Regions from separate parts of the Glutamicibacter sp. NPDC087831 genome, predicted to be linked through region 1. Evidence: riboswitches for the same ligand, from Rfam matches in the RefSeq annotation. Region 1 holds a riboswitch; the other holds the start of a gene.
What was found. Region 1 has a riboswitch for S-adenosylmethionine ahead of ACIOJF_RS10345 (OsmC family protein). Riboswitches for the same ligand answer to the same signal wherever they lie in the genome.

Region 1 (5,108 bases):
CCACCCGGACCTGCAGGATCCGGGGTACCGCTTGCTTGCAGTGGTCATCCGTGATGAAGCCCAGCAACAGGGAGCACTCGCAGAAAAACTGCGTCTGGACAAGGCGACTATTTCCCGCCTCGTGCAGCACCTCGAGTCTCTGGAACTTGTCACCCGCACCCAGGATCCTTCCGATGGCCGGGCCCAGCTGGTCTCGGCAACAGAAATCGCCAAGGAAAAATGGCGCTCCAGCGGTAACACGCTGCGTGAGGAACTGCGCCGCCAGCTCAAGGAATGGGAAGCCTCCGAACTGAAGAATTTTGGAGATCTCCTGCACCGCCTCAACGACAGCTTTGAACAGATTCTCTAGTTCCCGATCTTCAGCTGAAGCCTTGGAGACCTTCTGGTTTCCAAGGCTTCAGCTTTTTAGGCTCACTCCATCAGCGCCAGGAAATCATCGGCGCTTAACGCCGCACTCTGCGCGGCTTGGGCAGTCTCTCCCAGGACATCATTGAACAGCTGCGTCTTCTTGGCCTGCAGCGCGAGCACCTTGGATTCGATGGTGTCCTTTGCCACCAAGCGGTACACATAGACCGGACGAGTTTGCCCAATGCGGTGGGCCCGGTCAATAGCCTGGGCTTCGGCCTGCGGGTTCCACCATGGGTCCAGCAAGATGCAGTAGTCGGCGGAAGTGAGGTTAATGCCGAAGCCGCCGGACTTCAGCGAGATGAAGAAGACCGGGAAATCTCCCTCGCTGAAACCGTCAATCAGTTCCTTGCGCTTTGGGCCAGTGGTGGACCCATCAAGGTATCCGTGCTCAATGCCCAGCTCTTCAGCGACGTCGCGTGCCTTGGCCAAGAAACTGGTGAATTGGCTGAAGACCAGAATCTTATGCCCTTCAGAAACCGCGTCCCCCATGAGTTCGCGCAGCATTTCAAGCTTCGCGCTCGGGGCATCGCCCTCGCCTACCAGGGACGGATCCAAGGCCAGCTGGCGCAGCAAGGTCAGCGATTGGAGAATCTGGAAACGATTCGAATCAACGTCGTCAACCAGGCCCAGGACTTCTTGCCGCACGCGCTGGAAGCGGCGGTCATAGGCTTTGCGGTGCCCCGGCTCCAGTTCGACTTCCAGCACCTGCTCGGTCTTCGCCGGCAACTCTGGAACGACCTGTTCCTTGGTACGGCGCAGCACGAACGGACGCAGTCGGCTCTTCAGGCGCTCCAGGCGCTCCTGGTCTCCGTCGGCAATGGGTTTCTGGTAGTTGTCCTTGAAGGACTTCGCACCGCCCAGCAGGCCTGGTGCAGCCAGTGAGACCAACGCCCACAGTTCCATCAGGTTGTTTTCCATGGGTGTGCCAGTGACCACGAATTTGCACGGCACTGGCAGCTGCCGGGCCTGCTTGTAGCCTTTGGAGGCATGGTTCTTCAGTTGCTGGGCCTCGTCCATGATCATGACGTTGAATCCGGCGGCTTCAAAATCCTCATAGGCCAGGCGGAAGATCGTGTAGCTGGTAACTACCAATTGGGCGTCACCGATCTGCGACGCCATGCTTTGGCCGCTCATTCTAGCTGTTGAAGTGATGCCGGTGACTCTCATCTGCGGCGCAAATCGCTGCGCCTCATTGATCCAGTTGCCCACCACCGAGGTAGGAGCCAGCACCAGGAATTTCTGGGCAGGATCCTCGACGCGCGCTTGTTCAAGGCAAGCCAGCAGCTGGACGGTCTTGCCCAGACCCATATCGTCGGCAAGGACGCCGCCGAGATCATGGGTACGCAAGAAGTTGAGCCAGGATAGGCCGTGGCCCTGATACGGGCGCAGTTCAGCGTTGAACGTTTCCGCTAGCTGGACCGGCTGCATTTCTTCACCGCTTTGCAGCGCCTTCATGGTCTGCAGCCACTGGTTGTGCTGGGCTTCGATAATGCCCAGATCCACCAGTTCTTGCCACCAGTCGATGCTCAACTTATGGATGCGGATCGTATCGCCCTGCACCGTGCCCAGCTCCCCGGCCTCTGATATCAGCTGGCGCAGCTGCGTGAAATCTGCACCATCAATCGGGATCACCGTAAGGTCATCGAGGACGAGATACTCATCTTGCTTGGTCAAGGCCTCCAGCAGCAGTGGGAACGGGACCTTGGTCTCGTCCAGGAGCACTTCCACAGACAAGTCGAACCAGTCCCCCGTGCTTTCGCCGGCTTCGACACTGACAGCGGCCGGCGCGTGGCTGATCCGGTACTTCGGCAGCCTGTTCTGCTCTTCAACGACCACATCGGGATGCTCTGCCAAGAGCGGCAATGCGTAGACCAAGAAATCGATGGATTCGGAGGTGCTGAATTCCTTCGGCGGGAAGATTCCTGAAGAGGTCAGTTGCCCCAAGGAAGCCTGCGCGCCGAGCTTGTCCTGCACCGAAGCAGCAATTTCCTTTTCCACGGCATACTGGCGGGGGCCCGCGGAGGCGTACTCCCAGGAATAGCTCACGGTCAGCGGAGTTCGGATGCTCTCCAGGGACAGCTTGAGGCTGGGGCGTGCTGGAACAGGGATGCTGTAGCTGTCATCCTCGCTCTTCAACGGTGCCATCAGGCGCAATCGGTCCAGGTGCTGGCGCTCGAAAAGCTCAACGCCTTCCTGCGGGATGGATTGCGCACCGGATTCAATAAATGTGGCCAGTTCCTTCGTGACCGGTTCAGCGAACCGGGCCAAACCGATTTCCCTGGCCTTCGGCAAGGGGCTGGACGCGTAAGCCAACAAGGTCGGCGGCGTGCCTATGGGCAAGAGGTAGACGTGCTCTTCGCTCGGCCCGCGCAGCTTCCCTTCCATGCTCAGGCCATGTTCACCGCGACGCACATCCACGTGTGCCATGGCTGGTTGCTCGCTGAACTCCACCGGGGCCTTGGCCGTAGAACCGCCGTTGACGATCTGCACTCCAGCTTCACGCAGGGCTTCGAACGCATCCAGCAGGTCCTGGCCTGGAAGATCCATCAAGGAGATCCACTCCTTGGGATCCCACGAATGGCGATAAGTATCTTGTTCAACGTGTTCACGCAACCGGTCCAGTTCAACGACCGCACGACGCTGCTTCTTGGAGAACCGCGTATCAAAAGCGACATTGCGCCAGCTGATCCCGGTTTGGATCCAGGGGCTCTTGGTGCCCTGGCGGGCCGGGCGTGCCTGCAAGGTCAGCGCGTCCTCGCCGCCATAACGCGGTTCGCTGACCACTTTCAGGATCAATCCCAGCGGTTCTTCGGCAACCAGCGGCTCATCGGAAATGACTGGAAGCAGACGGTCAAGGGTGCGTTCCCACTGCGGCTTGCTATTGCGTTTCCATGCGTGGGGATCCACCCCGGAGTCGGAGACGAAGAAGCCCTGGTCTTCTTCGGTGGTGACCTCAATGAGCAAGGCGGCGACGTCTTCACAGGACTGAACCCCCGGATGCTTGCCGCAGAAGCTGGTGAAGCTGATATTGCCCGCGGTGATTTCCAATTGGGCCATCACCGATTCGCGCAGCACCACACCGGAGATGCGGGTAGATCCCGGGCGCATTACCCGGTTGGCGATCTGCACTTTTCCGGAATCACACAGGAATTGGCCCAGGTTGTATTCGGATTCGGTCACCAAGGTCTGGGCCGCAGAAAGTGTCAGCTGGAATTCCATACTCGCCGTTCATTGTTCGTGCAGTGGGCGCCCGAGAGCTAGATTCCATCTTAGCGAGCCGGAAAGCAAGATGCCCGGTGACGAAAAGTTACTTCTGCCCTTTACCCGCGGGCCCTGCAACCGATAGAAATTAATCACTGAATCACGAGTTCCACTCTTTGAGCCCTGGCTGAGTGGACGGCAACCCTCCTGCGTCATTGTGCGGGGTGCCCCAGGTGAAGATTCGACGCATCTTGAACGCCAAGATGCGTAAGCGATGGCGCCCCTTGCGCCAGAAAGGGGATCAATTCCCCATGACTAATGCAGCATCTGCCCCAACCGTATCCGAAGACCGCGCACAGCGCCTGCAGGAAGCAGGCAAGGGCTGGGGCGAACGAATTTCGGCTGCCCCGCAAAGTGCCCAATTGACTTTCACCGTCGAGGGCGAAGGCTTCGATTCGGTAGCCAGCAACATTGTCTCCGGCAAGCACACCTTCCAGGTCGACGAGCCAGCTGCCCTGGGCGGCAGCGACCTGGCCGCAAGCCCCGTGGAATACGCGCTCGGAGCGCTCATCTCCTGCCAGGTTGTGGTCTACCGCTTGTACGCGCAGAACCTCGGCATCCAGGTGGACGACGTGAAGATCCAGGCCAATGGCCACCTCGATGTCCGCGGACTCTTCGGCATCGACCAGACCATCCGCCCCGGCTTCTCGTCGGTGGATCTGGACATCCGGATTGCCGGACCGGAATCAGCTGAACGCTATGAAGAACTGCGCCGCGCAGTGGATGCACACTGCCCGGTGCTGGACCTCTTCGCCAATCCGGTGCCCGTGACAACCGCGGTAAGCATCGCAGAGACCAACTAGAGTTCGCTGAACTAAAAAGCACCGCGGCGGCCCCCGACTTCAGGGGCCGCCGCGGTGCACTTCTAGCTGAAGCCAACTATTGCCCCAGGAAGTTCAGCAGGACTTTGCCGGAGCGAGCCGAATCCTTGGCCGTTTCGAAGGCTTCAAGCGCATCGGCGACCGGGAACTCGTGGGTTACCGCCTCGGAAACCTGCAGTGAACCGTCGGCCAGGGCAGCAAGCACATGGTCGATTTCGTCGTTGAAGCGGAAGGAACCAACCAGTTCCAGCTCGCGGGTAATAGCCAGCGAAATGAGTGCGGGTTGTTCTCCTGAGGGCAGCAACCCGACCATGACCACTCGACCGCCGCGCACGGCACCGCGCACCGCGGAGGCCAATCCGCGGTAGGTGCCGCTGGCCTCGATGACCACGTCCGCGCCCACCTGGGCGATTGCTTCCTGGCCATCGGCGCGCAGGGTGGAGGTGGCACCGAGCTGCTTGGCAATCTCCAGCGGCTTGGCGTGCATGTCTACCGCGATAATTTCGCTGGCCCCGGCTCGTTTAAGCACTGCTACAGCGAGAGCTCCGATCGGGCCAGCACCAATAACCAGCGCCTTCTTGCCGGCGACTTCGCCGACGCGCGACACCGCATGCCAAG
Region 2 (5,108 bases), on a different contig from region 1:
GGCTTCAACCGGCAGCCAGAGCTCGCAGGTCGCGGTGCTGAAGTCCGGGGCCCGATCGAGCACGGCGACAATGGACGGCCCCACGCGCAAACGCCACGGATTGGACGGGAACCACGCGGTAGCGGTGGCGGCGTAGAGGTCCTGCAACGCCGACGGGTAGGGTCCCGAAGCGCTGAAGACCGCCCACTGGCCAGCAGGAATCTGGATCGCGTCCAGTTCCTTGGGCACCTCGCTGCCACCGGGTATGGCTACGCCGTGCAGGTAGGTCAGCTCGCTTCCTTCGCGGTAGTCAGGGTCTACCTGGTCGCTGACCTGCAGCAAACCGGCAGGTTGCGCGGAAGACAGCTCCTTGAGCCGAGCGTGCTCGGCTATCGGGATGGAGGCGATGTGGGCTTGGATGTGCGGGTTGGCACCGTTGTGAATCAGCGGTACCTGCGTGGCGTATCCAATGAGCTGGAATTCTTCTCGATCAACTATTCGTGCATCCATGGGACGATTCCCTTCGACGGTCAGGCTGAACCTGATGATTGGTTGGCTTCGAAGGGGGCCACCATTCTCGCGGACATCGGCCACGGACGCGCCATGCACCGCTCGGAAGGCCCGGCCGAATGCTTCGGCCGAACCATAGCCGTAACGGATCGCGATGCTCAGCAGGTCCTGACCGGCAAGCAGATCCGCGGCGGCCTGGGTCATGCGGCGCCGGCGGATGTACTCGGAGACCGGCATGCCGGACAGCGAGGAGAACATCCGTCGCACATGGTATTCGGTCGTACCTTCGGCGTGCACCAAGTCAGCGAGGTTGATCTCGGCGCGTAGCTGAGCCTCGATATGCTCGATGAGCCGATTGAGAATTCCGATCATGATTCCACCCTTCCCCAACTACTATTCTTCAGGGTAGGGGCACGCCGCCCGATAATCGCGGTTCGATGCGATCAGGCGTTTTCCAGAGTCTTTTCACATACCCGGGCGACGACCGGTTTGGACGCCGCGCGGGCCGCGGCCAGGCCGCGTTCCAGATCGGCAATCAGGTCGTCGGCTTCCTCGATGCCCACCGAGAGGCGGACCAGATTGGCCGGGATTTCCAGCGGGGTGCCGATCAGCGAAGCATGGGTCATTTCGCGCGGATAGCAGACCAGGGATTCCACCCCGCCCAGGGAGACCGAGAGCTGGAAGTACTCCATGGATTGGGCGAAGGCGCGGGCGGCGGCTTCATCCGAGAGCTGCAATGAGAGGATCCCGCCAAAGCCGCGGCCGGCCGCGGACTGGGACTTGGCCAGCTCGTGGCCCGGGTGGCGTTCCAGCCCCGGGTAGTAGACGCGGGTGACTTCGGGCTGGTCATCGAGCCAGCGGGCCAGGGTGGAGGCGGTAGCCCCGTGGCGTTCCATGCGCAGGCCCAGGGTCTTCAGCCCGCGGGCGGCCAGGTAGGAATCCTGCGGACCGGAGACCGCGCCCCCGGCAAACTGCTGGTAGCCCACGGCTTCGGCCAGGCTCTGCCCGCGGTGCAGGTGATCGGCCACGATGACGGCCCCGCCGAGCACATCGGAGTGCCCGCCGATGTACTTGGTGGTGGAATGGACCACCGCGTGGGCGCCGAAATCCAGCGGGCGCTGCAGATACGGGGTAGCGAAGGTATTGTCCACCACCAGCAGGGCGCCGTGTTCGCGGGCGATGGCAGCCCAGCCGGCCAGGTCGGCGATGCCCAGCAGCGGGTTGGACGGGGTTTCCACCCAGAGCAGCGCGGTGTTCGGGCGCATCGCGGCGCGCACCGCAGCCAGGTTGGTGATGTCCACCGCCGAAGAGGTGATCCCCCATTTGCCGTGCAGCTTGGAGATCAGCCGGTTGGTGCCGCCGTAGCCGTCGGCACCCAGCACGATGTGATCGCCTGGCGCCAGTATTGCGCGCAGCAGCGCGTCTTCGGCCGCGATTCCCGAAGCGAAGGAGAAGCCGGCGGTGCCGCCTTCCAGCGCGGTGAGCTGGGATTCGAACCCGTTGCGGGTCGGGTTGGAGCCGCGCGAGTACTCGTGCCCGGCGCGCAGCACGTTGATGCCGTCCTGGATGAAGGTGCTGGTCTGGTAGATCGGCGGGATCACCGCACCGGTGTGCGGGTCCTTGTGCTGGCCGGCGTGCACGGCGAGGGTGTTGAAGCCGCTCATGCGAAACTCGCTTCCTTGGTGCCGGCGGTGGCCTGGGTTGCGGCCAGTGCGTGATCCAGCGATTGGGTGATATCTGCGAGCAGGTCGGCGGGGTCTTCCAATCCCACCGACAGGCGCAGGGTGGAGGTGTTCAGGCCCGCGGCGGCCAGCTGCTGCTCCGAGAGCCGGCAGTGCGTCATGGTGGCCGGGTGGGAGACCATGGTGCGGGTGTCCCCCACATTCGCGGCCAGGGAAATCAGCGCCAGCCCGTCGATCACCGGGGAAACCAGCGACGGGTGGGCCAGCTCGATGGCCAGCACGCAGCCGGTGCCCTTCGGGGTGATCTTCGCGGCCAGCTCGTGGCTCGGGTGGGTGGGCAGCGATGGGTGGTGGATGGCCGCGATGCCCGGATGAGCGGAGAGCTTTTCGATCAGCGTGGTGACACTGCGCTGCACGTGCCCGGCACGCACCGGCAGGGTCTCGATTCCGGCCAGGATTCCCTGGGCGCTGGCCGGAGCGAGGGTCGGGCCCAGGTCGTGCAGGAACTTGGAGCGCACCAGCATCGCGTAGGCGGCCGGTCCGTGGCGCTCAAGCAGCGAGGTGTTGTTCAGGCGCACCCGCGGGGCGGCGATCTGCGGCCAGCGGGCGGCATCGGAGAAGTCGAATTTGCCCGAGTCCACCACCACCCCGCCGAGCACCGAGCCGTGCCCGGCCAGGCCCTTGGTGGCCGAGTGCACCACGATGTCGGCACCGATTTCCAGTGGCCGCACATTCAGCGGGGTGGCCAGGGTGTTGTCGACCACCACCGGGATGTTGTGCTCGTGGGCGATCGCCGCGATGGCGGGCAGGTCGGCCACGGTGCACAGCGGGTTGGAGACGGACTCCAGGAAGAACGCCCGGGTGTCCGACTCAATGGCAGCGGCCCAGGCGGACGGATCGGCCTGGTCGACAAAGCTGATGCGGATGCCGAAGTCCGCGAAGGTGTCGGTGAGCAGATCCACGGTGCCGCCGTAGAGCGAGGAGGAGGCCACGATGTGCTTGGGACCCTGGGTCAGGGCCAGCAGGGACAGGGCGACCGCGGACTGGCCGGTGGCGGTGGCTACCGCCTGGGCGCCGCCTTCCAGCGCGGCCACTCGCTGCTCGAGGATCGAGACGGTGGGGTTGCCGGTGCGCGAGTAGGTGAAACCGGCCTGGCGCAGCGCGAACTTCTCGACCGCTTCGGCATGCGATGCGAATTGGTAGGCTGCGGAATTGTGCAGTGGCGGCAGCATCGGGCGGAAGTCTCCGCTCGGGCGGTACCCTGCGTGCACCGCGTCGGTTTCCTGGCTCATGGCTCCTCCTCGTTTTTCTGCGAGGGAGTGCACCGATTAGGCATCGTGCAAAGGCACGAAGCACAGCGCGAAAACGCGTTCGGAACTGCTCCATCGTTCCTGGCATTAGCACCTTTCGGTTTCCCGATGGTTGCTGCGACGTCAACGAGCCAGATCTCTTAGTCGCTCTTGATGGTTTGTTGTTCTTCCATGGTTGGCCATGGGCTGCGAGGGGTGCAAGCGCTATCGGGCGGCCGGCTTCATACAAGGCCGCCAAGCTTCATATGTCGTGAACTTGTCATGATGACGCGGTGGCCGGTGCCACTTTATGACGCGAGCTTTTGAGCGGAATCAGCGTGATGCAGGGGTTCTGCCGGAAGTTTGTGACGATGGGCCGGCGATCGATGACCGAGAGTTACGCCTGGGGCGGCTCAGCCGAGCACCTCGACCCCGAAGCTGGCGACCACGGTGCGGACTTCTTGCAGATAGCGCTGGGCCTGGTCGGTGAGCGGAATGGCGGCGTGGCCGATCCAGCCGATCTCGATGCGCTCCTCGATCGCCAGCGGGATGGCGACGATGGAGGGATCCAGCTCGTCGCTGATGATGCCGGTGGAGATCGTGTACCCGCCCAGGCCGATCATGAGGTTGAAGATGGTAGCGCGGTCGGAGACCTGGATTTCGCGTTGGCTGGAGCGGGTGGAGAGCACCTCCTCGGCGAAGTAGAAGGAATTATTCGCGCCCTGGTCGAAGGTCAGCCGCGGCAGGTCTTCGAGGTCTTCGAGCGTGACCTGGCTTCGGGTGGCCAGCGGGTTGCTGCGCGAGATGAAGATGTGCGGATCGGCCAGGAACAGCGGGTGGAAGACCAGCCGGGATTCGCGCAGCAGCTTGTCAATGACCTTCCGGTTGAAGTCGTTGAGGTAGAGGATCCCGATGTCGCTGCGCAGCGTGCGCACGTCCTCGATGATTTCTTCGGTGCGCGTCTCGCGGAGCGAAAACTGGTATTCCTCGGCGCCGCTGGCCTGGACCATCCGGACAAACGCGTCCACAGAAAATGAGTAGTGCTGGGTGGAGACGCCCAGCAGCCGCCTGGCGGAGGGGCGGCCGAGGTAGCGATGCTCCAGCAGCTCCACTTGCTCCAGGACCTGCCGGGCGTAGCCAAGGAATTCTGCGCCCTCGGCGGTGAGCGTCACTCCCCTGGCCGAGCGCACCAGCAAGGTGCGCCCCACCCGTGATTCAAGCTCCTTCATCGCCGCCGACATGCTGGGCTGCGCGACGTAGATCAGGTCGGCGGCGGCGGAGATGGACCCCTCGGAGGCCACCGCCACGAAATAGCGCAGCTGCTGAAGTGTCAAGCCATTTGTTCCCTGAACCATAGCCAGAGTCTATATGAATCCATAGTTATATCGAGTTACCTGATATCAAGAATCACCCTGCATGATTGACGCAACGACTTCCCCTCGGCCTGCCCAGGCCTCCCAAATACAGATTGGCCATCATGGCAGACGCATTAAATTTCAGCATTAGCACCACAAGATTCGACGAGAATTATTCCCCTTCTGCGAATTCTCGAACCACGACAAACTTCGCCAACTTGGCGCGTGGAGAGCGCCGCGAAGAGAACCTTCGCAATGCCCTGACAATGATCAACCGCCGTTTCAATTCCCTC

Region 2: linked by a shared signal. The riboswitch ahead of ACIOJF_RS16875 (O-acetylhomoserine aminocarboxypropyltransferase/cysteine synthase family protein) and the one ahead of ACIOJF_RS10345 (OsmC family protein) in region 1 are both predicted to bind S-adenosylmethionine.

What each region holds. Positions count from the first base shown of each region.
Region 1 is NZ_JBIUVH010000002.1:831,665-836,772, reverse strand. Features, by position in the region: gene ACIOJF_RS10355 (MarR family winged helix-turn-helix transcriptional regulator) at 1-349, shown strand, start outside; gene ACIOJF_RS10350 (DEAD/DEAH box helicase) at 412-3,627, opposite strand; SAM riboswitch class IV at 3,768-3,889, shown strand; gene ACIOJF_RS10345 (OsmC family protein) at 3,921-4,472, shown strand; gene ACIOJF_RS10340 (L-idonate 5-dehydrogenase) at 4,549-5,108, opposite strand, start outside.
Region 2 is NZ_JBIUVH010000006.1:143,588-148,695, reverse strand. Features, by position in the region: gene ACIOJF_RS16885 (GyrI-like domain-containing protein) at 1-861, opposite strand, end outside; gene ACIOJF_RS16880 (cystathionine gamma-synthase) at 933-2,153, opposite strand; gene ACIOJF_RS16875 (O-acetylhomoserine aminocarboxypropyltransferase/cysteine synthase family protein) at 2,150-3,463, opposite strand; SAM riboswitch class I at 3,551-3,641, opposite strand; gene ACIOJF_RS16870 (LysR family transcriptional regulator) at 3,874-4,815, opposite strand; gene ACIOJF_RS16865 (DUF1852 domain-containing protein) at 4,938-5,108, shown strand, end outside.